One region of the Shewanella sp. SM101 genome, then DNA from elsewhere that is predicted to be linked to it. Evidence: riboswitches for the same ligand, from Rfam matches in the RefSeq annotation. Region 1 holds a riboswitch; the other holds the start of a gene.
What was found. A riboswitch is a leader RNA that binds a small molecule or an ion and turns the genes downstream of it on or off. The one in region 1 is predicted to bind thiamine pyrophosphate.
Positions count from the first base shown of each region.

Region 1 (7,738 bases):
TATCTAAATAGCTTTGTTCATCTACCAGACCTGCACGATAGGTAAGAAAGTCATCGTAATAGGAGGTGATGCCTTCATAGGCCCATAATTGTGGCGTATAGGTTTCTGCATCAAGTTTATAGGGTAAAAAGCATTCAGGCTTAATGCGCTTAACGTTCCAGCTGTGGAAATACTCGTGGCTGCACAGGGATAAATAAGTGCGATAGTCATTATTGATTGGCATATCTAGCGACAGCGGTAAGTCTTTGCGTGAACACATTAATGCAGTAGAAGCTCTGTGCTCTAAACCGCCAAAGCCATTGTCTAATATTGTGGTCATAAACAAATAACGCTTAAACGGTGCAGGCGTACCAAAGAAGTTAATCTGATACTCACAAATGGTCTTTAAATCTTGGCAGAGCCTTGGCATGCAAGCACGGTGGCGACCATTGAGTACGATATCATGCCTCACGCCACAGGCATCAAAACTTCCTAAGGTGAATAAACCCATTTCCACCGGATGATCTATGAGCTCGTCATAGCTTTTAGCTGAAAATTGGCCGAAGGCAAAATCGTCACCACTGGTGCGAGTCATGCTGGTAGCAAGGCGCCAGTCACTTAATGTTGACTCTGTTGGTGGATCTATAGAGACGGTGTGTAAAGTGTCTTCAAAATCATGGGCAGATAAAAACACGCTACTGCCGTTAAAGAAGCCGTGGGTCATGTCCAAATGCGCGGTGCGCACCGACAGATCCCAAGCATACACTTGATAAGTCAGAATAATTTCGCTGCTATTATTGTCAACCGACCAAGTTTGTTTATCTAGTTGGGTGAGCTTAAGCGTTTGGCCTTGTGCATCTTGTGCCTTGAGTTCAATGATATTTTTGGCAAAGTCGCGCACCATATAACTGCCGGGCAGCCAAGCGGGTAGGCTAAATACCTGCACTGGCTTGGGTTGTGATAATGTCATAGTGATAGCGAATAAATGGGCTTTCGGATCGATGGGGATTATCTGGTAATGGATCATATTTATCCTGCAAAACCTGAGTGTTTTAATGGTGGCCATGCTGCCAAAAATGCCTGCAACTGGCAAATGAAAAGCAAAATATCTGCAGACACAAAGTATTGAATTGCTAGTATACTATGCCAACTAACCCAAGGAGGACGCCCCATGGCCGAAGAAACGATTTTCAGCAAAATTATTCGTCGCGAAATTCCCGCGGATATTCTGTATCAAGATGAACTTGTGACTGCCTTTAGAGACATTTCCCCTAAGGCGCCAACGCATATTTTGATTGTGCCGAATCATTTGATCCCAACGGCGAACGACATGAAAGCCTCTGATGAGCCGGTACTTGGCCGTATGATGACGGTTGCGGCTAAATTGGCGGCTGAAGCGGGTATCGCTAAAGATGGCTACCGACTGATCATGAACTGCAATCAACACGGTGGACAAGAAGTCTATCACATTCATTTCCACCTTGTGGGCGGGGAGCCTCTGGGGCCCATGTTGAGCCAAGGCAAATGAAGGTCAATTCGGATTTTTTCCCGTTGACCCAAATGGCGCAGCGGTTTGTGGATCAATTAGCTCAGTGTCGTCGCCTCGGTTTAACCGTATTGGAGGCGAGTGAGCACCATGTGTTGATTGAGTTGCCCTACAGCACTGAATTAATTGGGTATCCCGATACCGGTGTTATCCATGGCGGGGTGATCACTACTTTAATGGATACCGCGTGTGGCAGTGCAGTCGTGAGCGCTATTTTCCATAAATTCAAATTATTAGAAATATCACCCACGCTCGATTTGCGGGTGGATTACATGAAGCCCGCTCAGCCCCATAAGCCAGTGTTTGGATTTGCTGAATGTTACAAGTTGTCTTCTAATATTGCCTTTACCCGTGCAATTGCTTACCAAGACAGTATCGACGATCCCATCGCCCATGCCGTCGGCTCTTTTATGCGGATAAGCCCTGAAATGGTTGGTGATGCCTTTAGGCAAGCGTTAATGGGTGAAGCCGTGCCTGCGATAGGAGAGAGTGATGAGCGCAAATAATTCGATACTAGATGCAGCCAGTACAACTCAAAACGCACAGGTTAAAGCGCCTATTGATGTGCAAGGTATAGTTAAACGCGCCACTGAACTTAATGATTTTGGCCATTTACTTGAACACGTTCCCTATGCCAAATTTATTGGCATGAAGGTGGAGCGTTTTGGTGATGAACTGATTTTTAAATTGCCCGCTAAAGACGACAATATCGGTAATCCTGTATTGCCCGCTATTCATGGCGGCGTGATTGCGGGCTTTATGGAAATGTCAGCGATAGTGCAGTTAATGGTATTTATGCAAACGGCAAAGGTGCCTAAAGTCGTTGATTTTTCAATCGACTATTTACGTGCAGGTCTGCACAAGGATAGTTTTGCTGAGTGTCGTATTACCCGTCAGGGTCGACGAGTCGCCAACGTGAATATTGATTGTTGGCAAACCAATCGTAAGCAGCTTATTGCTACGGCACGGGCACATTTTTTGATTGATTAATCTGATTAAGTTTAGATTGATGAAGCATGACTGATTCACTATTTTAGATTGAGAATGCTTTATTTAACCTATGTTATTAAGCATGAGTTCAGCACTGTTCGATTAGTTTGTCGTTTAATGGGAAATGATGCGCTAGCTGCGTATTTTGTGGCGTGACTAGGAGAAATATATGAAACAAGTTTATACAGGGTTATTACTGGCCGCAGCGCTTACCTTAGGTGCTTGTGCCTCACATACCGCAGGGATTTCAGTGAGCTCACTGGGTGAAACCCGCGTCGATAACTCCAGCTTTGCCAGAGATATTGCGGTACAGAGTGTGGATGCACGCCGAGTCGGTGATTTCGTGCAGGGCTCAGCGTTGATTGTTAGCAAATCCTCTTCCGATATGCGTGTGCAATATAAATTCACTTGGTACGATGCCAGCGGCTTTACTATCGAAGATGAAGCGACCAGCTGGAAATCTGTGAAATTACATGGTAAACAGCAATTGCAAGTCGGCGCTGTTGCACCTAATGCCCAAGTGGTTAAATTTGATGTATACGTGCGTGAAACCTTTTCAAACTAAGCTTGAGTTTACTTCTGTTTAGTTTATTCCGTGTTTAATTGATTTTTTGATATTAAACCCGTTCTAAAATGGCTTACTTCTTTTAAGGAGTAAGCCTTTTTATTCGTTTTACATCAACTTTCAATGACCTTAAGGTCACTCAAATGTTATTAGCTTTCGTCTTTTTGACATTGAAAGTTGCGATAAATCACCCATTTTTAAGCAAAAAGGTTTACGGCAAGGTGAAATCCGGACTTTAGTCCTAAATACATTTAGTGATTGAGCACTACTATCAGCATATTACCACATGAGGATAGAAAGATGACTGCTCATATTAATGCTCAACCTACTGATTTTGCTGAAACTGTTATTATGCCGGGTGATCCACTCCGTGCTAAATATATCGCTGAAACCTATCTTACCGATGCCGTAGAAGTCACGAATGTTCGCAATATGCTTGGTTACACGGGCTTTTACCAAGGACAGCGCATTTCCGTTATGGGTCATGGTATGGGTATTTCATCTATGGTGCTCTATGGCCATGAGCTGATTAATTATTTTGGCGTGAAACGCATTATTCGTATTGGCAGTTTAGGTGCAACACAAAAACATGTACAAATGCGAGATGTCATTTTAGCCCAAGCCGCAGGCACGGATTCACCTACTAACGCTAAGCGTAGTAGTGGCTACCAAATGGCAACTTCTGCGACCTTTTCTTTATTGCATAAAGCCTATACAACAGCGAATGAGAAAGGCATTAGTGTAAAAGTTGGCAATATCTTTAGTGGTGATCTTTATTACGATCCCGATGAAGATATGATCCCCGCACTTGAACGTTTTGGGGTATTAGGTATTGATATGGAAGTGGCGGGGCTTTATGGATTGTCACACCAACAAGGTATCGAATCATTAGCCATTTTAACGGTATCGGATCATTGTTTAACCGGTGAAGAAACTACGGCCGAAGAACGCCAACTCTCTTTTAATAATATGATCGAGCTCGCGTTAGAAACCGCCCTCAATTAGGTTTAAAGCCATCCTTTGAACCCTTAGCATTTCACTTATGGAATGACATAATGAATAATAAAATTACTTTAACAGCCATCAGTTTTCTCGCCAATTTTATTATGGCGGGCTTTGCGACCCAATTTGGGATGTTGATTGAACCCATAGCTGAGAAATTTGCCGCTAATGTTAACGAAGTTGCATCAATTTTTTCATTGCTTAATGGCGGTGCACTCGCGGGAACGATTGCTGCATTTTTCTTTATTGAAAAAATGGGTATCAAAAGAATGACCTTGATAAGTTACAGTCTGGTTGCTCTTTCTGCTCTGGCTTTACATCTAACCAGTTCCCTACAAGTTGTGATGGTAGCAATGACCTTAATTGGTTTTTGTGGCGGTATCGGTCTATGTATTGCTGGTACGATTGTGGTGTCTGTGTGGCAAGAGAAATTACAAAGCACAATGTTAGTGGTGCAAGATGCAACGTTTAATATTGCAGGCGTTATTTTTCCATTGATAACGACTTATGCATTAACAAATTCATTATCATGGAGTTATAGCTATTTAGCCGTAGGTTTAGTGGCGTTCGGTACAGTCATTATTACCTTGTTCACTCATTTCTCTATTTGCGAGCAATCTTCTACAACACAAGAGAAACAACAGTCTGAATGGAATCTCGGTATTATTAGTGGAGGTATTGGTTTATTTTTAGGAATGTTGGCTTTATATACTTTTTTAACTTGGGCACCTTTATTTGTAAAACAAAAATTTGATATTCCGTTTGAAGATGCCGGTAATATTATTACCCAGTATTGGTCCGCTGCGCTAATTGGGGCGTTAATTTCGACTGTGATTGTGACTCGTGTAAAAATTCACCATTTCTTAGTCGGTATTATTGCTTTAGCTATGGTGATCACCGCTGCCATTGTCAGTACCAATAATCTTAATTGGATAGCTTATTTAACCTATGGTTACGGTTTTGTGTGTGCCGCGCTTTATAATGCATTTATTGCTTATGGCGTGTCTTTTGTAAAAAAAGCCAGCAGCAAAAATGTGTCATATATTCTTATTAGCGGAAGTGCTGGGGCGATGTTTAGCCCAGCCATCAGTTCTTTCTTTGAACGTATTATCGGATTACAAACAGTGATGTATGTGATACCTCTGCTTTACGCAGCGATATTTATGCTATTGATCGTTTCAAGTCGGATGAAATCGGCTATGGAACAACACTCTCCATCGGTAAGTTAATTTACCTGTGCATCCATCCCACACTCGGTTGTTAAATTAAGTCGAGTGTGGGTTATGTTGAAAGCGGTTATATACCTGCTTCAACAAATTTCTTGAGTGCGTTGAGATCACAAATCCGAATGCCATCTTTTTTCCGCTCAATTAAGCCTCGTTCCTCAAGATTTTGTAGCGCCCGACGGTAGACTCGGTCGGTAGTACCAAATCGTTCAGCCTCTAAATAGCGTTTACTAAAGCCATCTACGGGCAAGTCATTTAAGTATTCATGGTAAATATCAAATGCCACGTTATAACTGATGGGATAGAGCAGTCGTCGAGTAAAAATATCCACTGTGTCTTGGTAGTCAATCGCAATTGCACTAGCGAAAAATAGCGCGAGTTGAGGATGCTGACCGAGGCAATGTTGTAGTTTTTCAGCGCTAATCAACATGATTTCTAAGGGTTCACTGGCAATAATGTCTAGTTGACAGTGGTACTGGGTGAAGAACTCCATTTCGCCAAACAGTTGTGAATCACAATCAATAGTACCTAATTGAAAACACCGACCATTTCTCGCGGTATGGCCGAGTGATACGCGACCTTGCTTCACCAATACAAGTGATGCCATCGCTTCCCCCTGCGTCATGAGGTGAGCGCCTTTTTTGAGCATTTTTATTTCGCTGATGCAGCTAAGTACAACCGCTTCAATAAGTGGATAATCTTGCTCCCATCGCTGGCTATAACGCCCTTTCGATAAAGGTTTTAGCTGCATCGACTATGATCCTCTTACTGTGTTCGAAATTGCGACCTTCTATAGCATTATCATGATAGGCGGTCAAATGGACGAAAGGATTTAGGCGGCTACTAAAGATATTTTCATCATACGGACTGAAGGGCAGTGGTTTTCGCGACATTTAATTGAATCGCAGAGATAAGAGTGCCCACTTTTTATTTCCGTCATGTATACTAGGCGCCGCCAAGGGGTGTTTGTTGTGCATTAATGTTACTCTGATTTTAACGTTAACGGCTGCAAACTGAGATGTCATCTGACGAACCCTTAGAACCTGATCCGGCTAATACCGGCGTAGGAATGGGCCAATCAACAGCACACTTCTGAATCGCTTATTCGTTGCCGGATCTCAAACATTATATTTGAGGTCCTATGTCAAACCGTAAAACGTCAAACCATCAATCCCCATTTTCAACCGTATCGCCAAGCTTATTTTTAGCCCGAGCGCCGCTGGCATTAGCCATCGCCGCAGCGCTGAGCACCCCTGTTTTTGCACAAACCGACGCTATCGATAAACCCGATCCCAGCACTGAGATGGAAGTCATGGTGGTGACGGCGGATTTTCGCAGTTCAAGCTTAGAAAAAATGCCCTCCAGTATTACCGTTATCGACAGTCAAAAAATTCAAGATGAAAGTGCGCAACACTTTGAAGATTTGCTTAATTCTATCGCCAATTTTAACTGGTCAGGTGGAAGCTCTCGGCCGAAATATTTTCAAATTCGCGGCGTAGGTGAGCAAGAGCAATACCAAGGCGCACCTAATTCTTCCGTGGGTTACATCATAGATGATATCGATTTATCCGGTATTGGTATGGTGTCGAGCATGTACGATTTACAGCAGGTCGAAGTGCTTCGTGGACCGCAGGGGACGCGTTACGGCGCGAATGCCTTAGCGGGATTGATTTATCTGAAGAGTAATGATCCCACCGATGTGTTTGAGCATGGCGGTGAAGTGTCGTTAGGCGATGATGATTTACGCACTTTTAGCGGTTTCAGTTCAGGCCCATTAACGGATTCTGGCAAGCTGCTTTATCGTGTGTCAATGCAGCAACATCAGCAAAATGGTTACTACGATAACCTGTATTTAGGCCGTGATGATACCAATGGTCGCGATGAATTCAGCGGCCGCGCTAAGCTGCGCTGGTATGCGACAGATGATTTGCAGTTTGATTTAACTGTGCTGCATGCCGATTTTGATAATGGCTATGATGTGTGGAGTTTAACCAATTCACCAACCCAGACAACATCGGATCAACCGGGTGTCGATAGCCAACGCACCACAGGCGCGGGTTTTAAAGCGACCTATTCTGGTGCAGAAAACTTCGAATTAACTTCGTTAACCTCTTTTGCGAATACCGATCACCATTACAGTTACGATGGCGATTGGGCTAACTCAGAATATTGGGCCTCTAAGCAATGCAATGATGACAATGGCAATCTGGCGCCGTGTCAATACGATTATTTTTGGGATAAAACGGGTCAGCGTAAAACCGCGTCGCAAGAGTTTCGCCTAAGTTCTACCGAGCAGGGCCGTATTTTTGCAGAGAGTACTGATTGGTTGCTTGGTGTGTATGCCATGAATCTGAAAGAAGATAACCAATTGTATTCTGAATACAATGCTTCGCCGGATGAAGTCTTAGACTCAGAGTATGAGGCGACAAA
Region 1 is NZ_JAKKRH010000029.1:22,318-30,055, reverse strand. Features, by position in the region: gene L5M38_RS15935 (M61 family metallopeptidase) at 1-1,006, opposite strand, end outside; gene hinT (purine nucleoside phosphoramidase) at 1,151-1,507, shown strand; gene L5M38_RS15925 (PaaI family thioesterase) at 1,504-2,031, shown strand; gene L5M38_RS15920 (PaaI family thioesterase) at 2,018-2,515, shown strand; gene L5M38_RS15915 (YcfL family protein) at 2,685-3,080, shown strand; gene deoD (purine-nucleoside phosphorylase) at 3,381-4,085, shown strand; gene tsgA (MFS transporter TsgA) at 4,136-5,311, shown strand; gene L5M38_RS15900 (Crp/Fnr family transcriptional regulator) at 5,379-6,059, opposite strand; TPP riboswitch at 6,257-6,395, shown strand; gene L5M38_RS15895 (TonB-dependent receptor) at 6,450-7,738, shown strand, end outside.

Region 2 (7,738 bases), on a different contig from region 1:
GAAAAAGTAGAGTCGGAAAAAGTGAACCCAGATACGGTTAAACCGAACATCACTCAATCGAGCCAATCTCAATCAAAGAAAACTCAATCAATTGCCCCAAGTGATGAACAACCCACTGAAACGATGGCAACAAAACCAACGAATACGTTGGATACCTCAGAATTAAAGCCGCAGCTTGGCGCTAAGAGCTCGCCTGCAGCAGAAGGTGAGAGCACAATAGCGACAAGCTCAAGCATGAGTTTATTCACCCAGCAATATTTTGAACGTCAGCGCGAGCAAGCGCTCGATGCTCTCGTCATTGAACAGGCCGATAAGTTCACCCGGAAATCGAATATGAGTGAAATGAGCCCAGAGATGGAGGTGCTATTTGTCCCTAATGCTGATGATTTCGGTGGCACAACGAGTCTAGACTTACCCTTAGACCCAAATCGTATTGTGCGTAAAGGGGATACTTGTTATCGCGTGGTACAAGTCGGCACTCAAGTTAATCCTAACGCCGAAAATTTAGGTTTTCCCATTAACTGCAGTGGCAAAAAAATCAATCAAGCTATTGATGATGCCATTCAATCTCGATTAAACAAAATGATGCTCAAACCCCATAAATAGTGACTTTCTTTTATGATTTATTTTCATGCTAATTATAGATTTTTTGGTTTCATTTTATTTAATCAATTAAAAACAATTAATTATGAATCTTTATTTTGGATTGGTGGTTAAGATTTTTAATTGCTTTTTTCCTTGTTTGTTGCTGCCGCTTCTGTCTATACTGCGCACTCATCTTGTCGGAGTGCCTCTTGGCTGAGACCGTTTATTCGGGATCCGTTGAACCTGATCAGGTTAAAACCTGCGAAGGAAACAAGCGTAATAACACACATTAAATCGCCAAAATAGACGGCTTGAACACCTGTTAACTCAGCAGTGTTTTAAGCCTTAATGTTTAGATTTAATCGTTATTGAGCAGGGTAACTCAATTTTTGAAGCCAGTGTTGGCCACAAAAGTTGATTGCCATGTCCAGCTATCAACAACTCAATTCTCCAGACAAGCAACTCCATTTTTTAACGTGAGATTGCTTATGTCCAGTTCAAACCCAAACCCAGCTGTAGCTGCTATTTCTAGAGAAAGCACATCGCTAGAAGTGACAGTGCCTAGTCAATCAACCGTGCCTAAGGCACCGAGTCGCCGCGAAACCCGCGCGCAGGCCCAAGCCTTTATCGATACGTTAGCGCCGCTGCAACATCCTAATTCACAAAAGATTTACCTCGAAGGTTCCAGTGTCGATATACGCGTTGGCATGCGGCAAATCCTGCAGACTGACACCCTTGTCGGCGGCACAGATGATGCGCCTATCATGGAAAAAAATCCGCCAATTCGAGTGTATGATTGCGCCGGACCTTATTCCGATCCTGAGGCCGACATCAATGTACGTCTAGGTCTTGGTAAATTAAGACAAAACTGGATCCTAGCCCGCAACGACACAGAGCAATTACCCTGTGCCACCTCAGATTTTACCCAACAAAGACTCGCTGACGACGGTTTAGACCATCTGCGTTTTGAGGCGGGTTCGAGTGCCATTGTCCGCCCACGCAGAGCACTGCAGGGCAAACGAGTTAGTCAATTACACTATGCCCGTCAAGGGGTTATCACGCCCGAAATGGAATATGTGGCGATCCGCGAGAACATGGCACTTGCGCAAGTACAGGATGAAATCCTCAATCGTAAAGCCAAGGGCGAAGCTTTTGGTGCCTTAGTCGGCGAACCGATTACCGCTGAATTTGTCCGCGCCGAAGTTGCCCGTGGCCGCGCGATAATTCCGCTGAATATTAACCATCCCGAAGCCGAACCTATGATCATCGGGCGTAACTTTCTGGTGAAAGTGAATGCCAATATTGGTAATTCTGCGGTGACCTCTTCCATCGAGGAAGAAGTGGAAAAGCTCGTTTGGTCTACCCGTTGGGGCGCAGATACTGTCATGGATTTATCCACGGGTCGTTATATTCACGAGACCCGTGAGTGGATCATCCGTAACTCACCGGTGCCCATCGGCACTGTGCCGATTTATCAAGCGCTGGAGAAAGTGAACGGCGTGGCAGAGGATTTAACCTGGGAAGTGTTCCGCGATACCTTGATTGAACAATCTGAGCAAGGTGTTGATTACTTTACGATTCATGCTGGTGTACTGCTACGTTATGTGCCGATGACGGCTAAACGCGTTACTGGGATCGTTTCCCGCGGCGGTTCAATCATGGCCAAATGGTGCTTGAGCCATCATAAGGAAAACTTCCTCTACAGCCATTTTCGTGAGATCTGTGAGCTTTGCGTTGCCTACGATGTATCCCTGTCTTTAGGTGATGGTATGCGTCCAGGCTCAATTGCCGACGCCAATGATGCCGCCCAGTTTGCAGAGCTTGAAACCTTAGGTGAGCTAGTCAAAATCGCATGGGAATACGACGTACAAACCATTATCGAAGGGCCGGGACATATCCCGATGCAGCTCATTAAAGAGAACATGGACAAGCAGTTAGCTCACTGCGATGAAGCGCCGTTTTACACGCTTGGCCCGCAAATCACCGATATCGCCCCTGGGTATGATCATTTCACCTCCGGCATAGGCGCGGCCATGATCGCTTGGTACGGCTGCGCTATGTTGTGTTATGTCACGCCAAAAGAACACTTAGGATTACCGAATAAACAAGATGTTAAGCAAGGTTTGATTGCTTATAAGATTGCTGCCCACGCCGCCGATGTGGCCAAAGGTCATCCGAGTGCGCAAATTCGTGACAATGCGCTGGCAAAGGCGCGGTTCGAATTCCGCTGGGAAGATCAATATAATTTAGGACTCGATCCTGAAACCGCGCGTGCTTATCACGATGAATCTTTACCGCAGGAATCCGCTAAAGTCGCGCATTTTTGCTCTATGTGCGGCCCTAAATTTTGTTCGATGAAAATCACCCAAGATGTACGTGCCTATGCCGCTGGCTTAGAGGCGGCACAAGCGAAAGCGGAGCAAGTTGAAGCGGCTGCCCAAGCCATGCAAGTCACAATCAAGACGCCGCAGGAGTTGGAAGCGGCAATGGCGCTAAAATCGGCACAATTTGCTGCTTCGGGCGCCGAGATCTATCACGTGAAAGACAAGCTTGTCGCCGAAGCAGAGGAAGCCTAATTATGTCGGGTATTCATGGGGGTAATTCGCCCATGAATACCGCTCGCCCCGCATTTGTTTGGACCATAGCCGGTTCAGACAGCGGCGGCGGTGCCGGTATTCAGGCGGACTTGGCCACGATTCAAGATTTGGGTTGTCACGGTTGCAGCGTGATCACCACAGTGACGGCGCAAAGCTCAGTGGCGGTCACTTTAGTTGAGCCCGTATCAGCGGCGATGTTAATGGCTCAGCTGACGACTCTACTTTCCGACTTGCCACCCAAAGCAATTAAAATCGGCTTACTGGCAGATCAAACTCAAGTGGCATTGCTGGCAGATTGGATCGCGAGTTTTAAAATCCAGTATCCATCTGTGCCTGTGATTGTCGATCCAGTGATGGTCGCCAGTTGTGGCGATGCATTAGCAGTAGATAACTGTCAGGATATAAAAAGTGCGGCCAAATCAGCCTTAGATTTTAGGCCTTTCAAAGGTTTAATCGAACTTATCACGCCCAATGTGCTTGAACTTAGGCGGTTAACTCACAGTGATGTTTCGACCAAATCGCAGTTCGTTGCTGCAGCACAGGCTTTATCCCAGAGTTTAGATTGCAGTGTGCTCGCTAAAGGGGGCGATGTGAGCTTTGGCAGCACTGACATTCTTGCTGATACTCATGCTAAAACTCACGATAACACTCATGCTCAAACTCAGGCTAATGTTCATGTTAGCACTCTCGATAGCAACGGCTGGGATTTTGAGCTTGCCGAGGATTATCTGGTTTGCCATCAAGTACGCGCTAGCTCTGAGCTGCATCAAAATGGGCGTTTCTGGTTGGCAAGCCCGCGGGTTAATACCCGTCATAACCATGGTAGCGGCTGTACTTTGTCATCGGCCATTGCCACCGTGTTAGCGCAGGGTTTTGTATTACAAGATGCGGTGGTGGTTGCCAAAGCCTACGTGAGTCAAGGCTTAAGCGCGGCGATTGGTTTAGGGCAAGGTCCAGGGCCGTTGGCCCGTACGGGGTGGCCCAATGACTTGTCCCGCTATGCAAAGATAAGGCTGTGTGATGGCAATTTTATTAGTCATCAACTCAACCAACACCTTGATATTATAAGTGATTTAGTTGCAACAGCTTTATCTGCAACAGATCAGGCAACCGCTCAGGTAAGAATAGCCTCGACGCCACCTCAAAATATTTTATCCCACGGTTTTAAAGTGCTCGATGCCGATCTTGGTGTTTACCCTGTTGTGAGTGACTTAACCATGCTGGAGAGTTTGTTAGCTGCAGGCGTTAAAACCTTGCAGTTACGGATAAAAACCGACATCAGCGAGTTATCTAGTGCAGCGCTAGCCGAATCTGATTTAGGCAAATGTGAGTCAGGTAAGTCTGAGTTGGTTGGCTCTGAATTAGAAGCACTAATTCAAACGGCCATTGCCTTAGGTAAGCATTTTAATGCACAGCTTTTTATTAATGATCACTGGCAGTTAGCGATAAAATACCATGCCTTTGGGGTACATTTAGGCCAAGAAGATCTCGCCGTTACCGACTTAGCGGCCATTCAGTCGGCAGGGCTCGCATTAGGTATATCCAGCCACAGTTATTTTGAGTTGCTACTGGCGCATCAATACTCGCCATCCTACATAGCGCTTGGGCATATATTCTCAACCACGACGAAGCAAATGCCTTCGGCGCCCCAAGGGCTCGCAAAACTTAAACATTATGTGGCGTTACTCCAAGACCACTATCCCTTGGTCGCCATTGGCGGCATCGACTTAGCTAATCTGGCAAAGGTGAAAGCCACTGGGGTCGGCAATATTGCTGTGGTGCGCGCAATAACCGAGGCTCAGGATCCAGTCGCAGCATTTGCAGAGTTGAGCCAAGCGTGGGAGCAATGTAACTTGTCTGAAGAACTGGCTGTAAAGCATGAGTTGGTTGCTAAGCATGAGTAAAAACCAACCGCTTGCTCACGCAGAGGTTCTTTGCGACGGTACACAAAGCGCTCATACACTCAGTGATTCAGATTTCATGCGTTATTCTCGGCAAGTCTTATTGCCAGAGGTCGGTGAGGCAGGGCAATTGCAATTGGTCGACGCCAGCGTTGTTATTGTAGGGCTTGGCGGCTTAGGGCAATTGGCGGCGCAGTATCTGGCTTGTGCTGGCATTGGCAACTTGACCTTAATCGACATGGATAAGGTTGAAGTTTCGAATCTACCAAGACAATTGCTATTCACCGATGCCGACATTGGACTCAATAAGGCGCGAGTTGCCAAGCAAAAGCTCAAAGGCTTAGCGCCGCAGTGCACTGTTACTGCCCATGAAACAGTATTTAGTGCTGAGACATCAGCTCATCACTTCGCTGAGGTTTTACAATTAAAACAACAGGGTAAAAGAGTGCTCGTGCTTGACTGCACTGATAACTTTGCGACCCGCCAAGCCATTAATCGCAGCTGTATCGAAGCTGCTTTACCTTTAGTCAGCGCGTCAATCGCAGCATTTAGCGGCCAATTGTTTGCAGTCGATCAAGTGCAGTTCCCCTCTGGTGGTTGTTATCACTGTATTTTCCCCGCACAGACGAGAGTGTCACAGAGCTGCAGTACCCAAGGCGTACTTGGTCCGAGCGTGGGCGTGATGGCGTCAATGCAATCTTTGGTGGCTATTATGCAACTTTTGTTGAATATGGATAGTTGTAATGAATCGAAAAGTGCCTTGTTGGGGCGTTTTTGGCGCTTCGACGCTAAATCACTTTCATGGACTGCGGCGATATTAACGCGGGATCCCCATTGTGACATATGTGGCCCCAAAGGGGCTTATCTATCATCAAATAAAGATAATCTTGAGGTTTGATATGATTTTAATTCACATAAATAATATCCCACAGTCGTTGACTGAACCGACGTCACTCGCGGCTGTGATCCTCGCGCAAGATATTGCCCTCGACTCAGTTGCTATCGTGTTGAATGCAGAGGTGGTTCCGCGCAACCGCTGGCAATCTATTCTCTGCCAACATGAAGATAAATTAGAACTTTTTTCAGCAGTGGCGGGAGGCTAATATGTTAACGATTGCCGATGTGGAGTTTGAATCACGGTTATTTACCGGAACGGGAAAATTCAGCAATAGCCAAGTGATGCTTGAGGCGATAACGGCTTCAAAATCGCAGTTAGTCACAGTCGCGATGAAAAGAATTGATTTTAAAATGGGGCTTGATGATTTACTCACGCCGTTACGTCAAGCGGGTGTCCGGCTATTGCCTAACACTTCGGGGGCGAGAAACGCCAAGGAAGCGGTGTTTGCGGCAGAGCTTGCCCGTGAAATGCTGGGAACTCATTGGATTAAGCTCGAAATCCATCCAGACCCTAAGTACCTAATGCCCGATGCGATTGAAACCTTAGAGGCGGCCAGAATCCTCTGTGAGAAAGGCTTTATCGTGTTGCCCTACGTGCATGCCGATCCTGTGCTCTGTCGCCGCTTGGAAGAAGTGGGCTGCGCTGCTGTTATGCCACTGGCGAGTCCGATTGGCAGTAATCAAGGTTTAGTCACTGAAAGCTTTTTAAAAATCATCATAGAGCAGGCGCGGGTGCCAGTGGTGATCGATGCCGGCATTGGCGCGCCTTCACAGGCTGCGCGAGCAATGGAGCTGGGCGCCGATGCGGTGCTCGTTAACACAGCTATCGCCAGCAGCGCGTCGCCGATAGTGATGGCCGAGTGCTTTAAGGAGGCGGTGCAATGCGGTCGGCGAGCCTTTGAAGCTGGGCTTGGCCGAGTACAAACGGGCGCGGTACAGACCAGTCCTCTGACGGGATTTTTAAACCAATGAATTTTGTAGCTGAATTTGCCAACATTCCACGGGATAAACTGTTACTCGATTTGTATTCTTGCACAGCCCAAGATGTCGAGCGGGCGTTAGTGAGTCCAGCAGGGGATTTACGCAGCTTACTGGCCTTGTTATCACCTGCGGCGGAACCTTATATCGAAACCATGGCACAACATTCAGCGGCGCTTACGCGGCAGCGATTTGGCGCGAATCTGGGCATGTATTTACCGCTATACGTCTCGAATCTGTGCGCTAATGAATGTGATTACTGTGGTTTTAGCATGAGTAACAAACTCAAACGCAAGACCTTGAATGAGCAGGAGTTGATGGCCGAGATGGTCATTATCAAAAATAGGGGGTTCGATTCTATTTTACTGGTGTCGGGTGAGCATGAAACTAAGGTTGGTATCGATTACTTCAAACAAATTTTACCATTGGTAAAGCAGCAATTTAGCCATGTGGCGATAGAGGTCCAACCCATGAGTGAGGACCATTATCGCCAGTTAGTCGCGCTAGGTTTAGATGCTGTGATGATTTATCAGGAGACCTATCAGCCCGAGACTTATGCTCGTCACCATTCCCGAGGTAAAAAAATGGATTTTGCCTATCGCTTAGCAACACCGGACAGAGTTGCGGCGGCGGGGGTCGATAAAATTGGTCTTGGGGTATTACTGGGGCTGGATGATTGGCGTTTAGATGCGTTAATGATGGGATATCATATTGACTATTTAGAGCGTCGCTATTGGCGCACTCGCTTTAGTATTTCGCTGCCAAGGTTAAGGCCTTGTA
Region 2 is NZ_JAKKRH010000004.1:101,465-109,202, reverse strand. Features, by position in the region: gene L5M38_RS03495 (hypothetical protein) at 1-606, shown strand, start outside; TPP riboswitch at 774-872, shown strand; gene thiC (phosphomethylpyrimidine synthase ThiC) at 1,074-3,161, shown strand; gene L5M38_RS03485 (bifunctional hydroxymethylpyrimidine kinase/phosphomethylpyrimidine kinase) at 3,164-5,086, shown strand; gene L5M38_RS03480 (HesA/MoeB/ThiF family protein) at 5,079-5,981, shown strand; gene thiS (sulfur carrier protein ThiS) at 5,983-6,186, shown strand; gene L5M38_RS03470 (thiazole synthase) at 6,188-6,952, shown strand; gene thiH (2-iminoacetate synthase ThiH) at 6,949-7,738, shown strand, end outside.
Region 2: another riboswitch for thiamine pyrophosphate. It lies ahead of thiC (phosphomethylpyrimidine synthase ThiC); the one in region 1 lies ahead of L5M38_RS15895 (TonB-dependent receptor).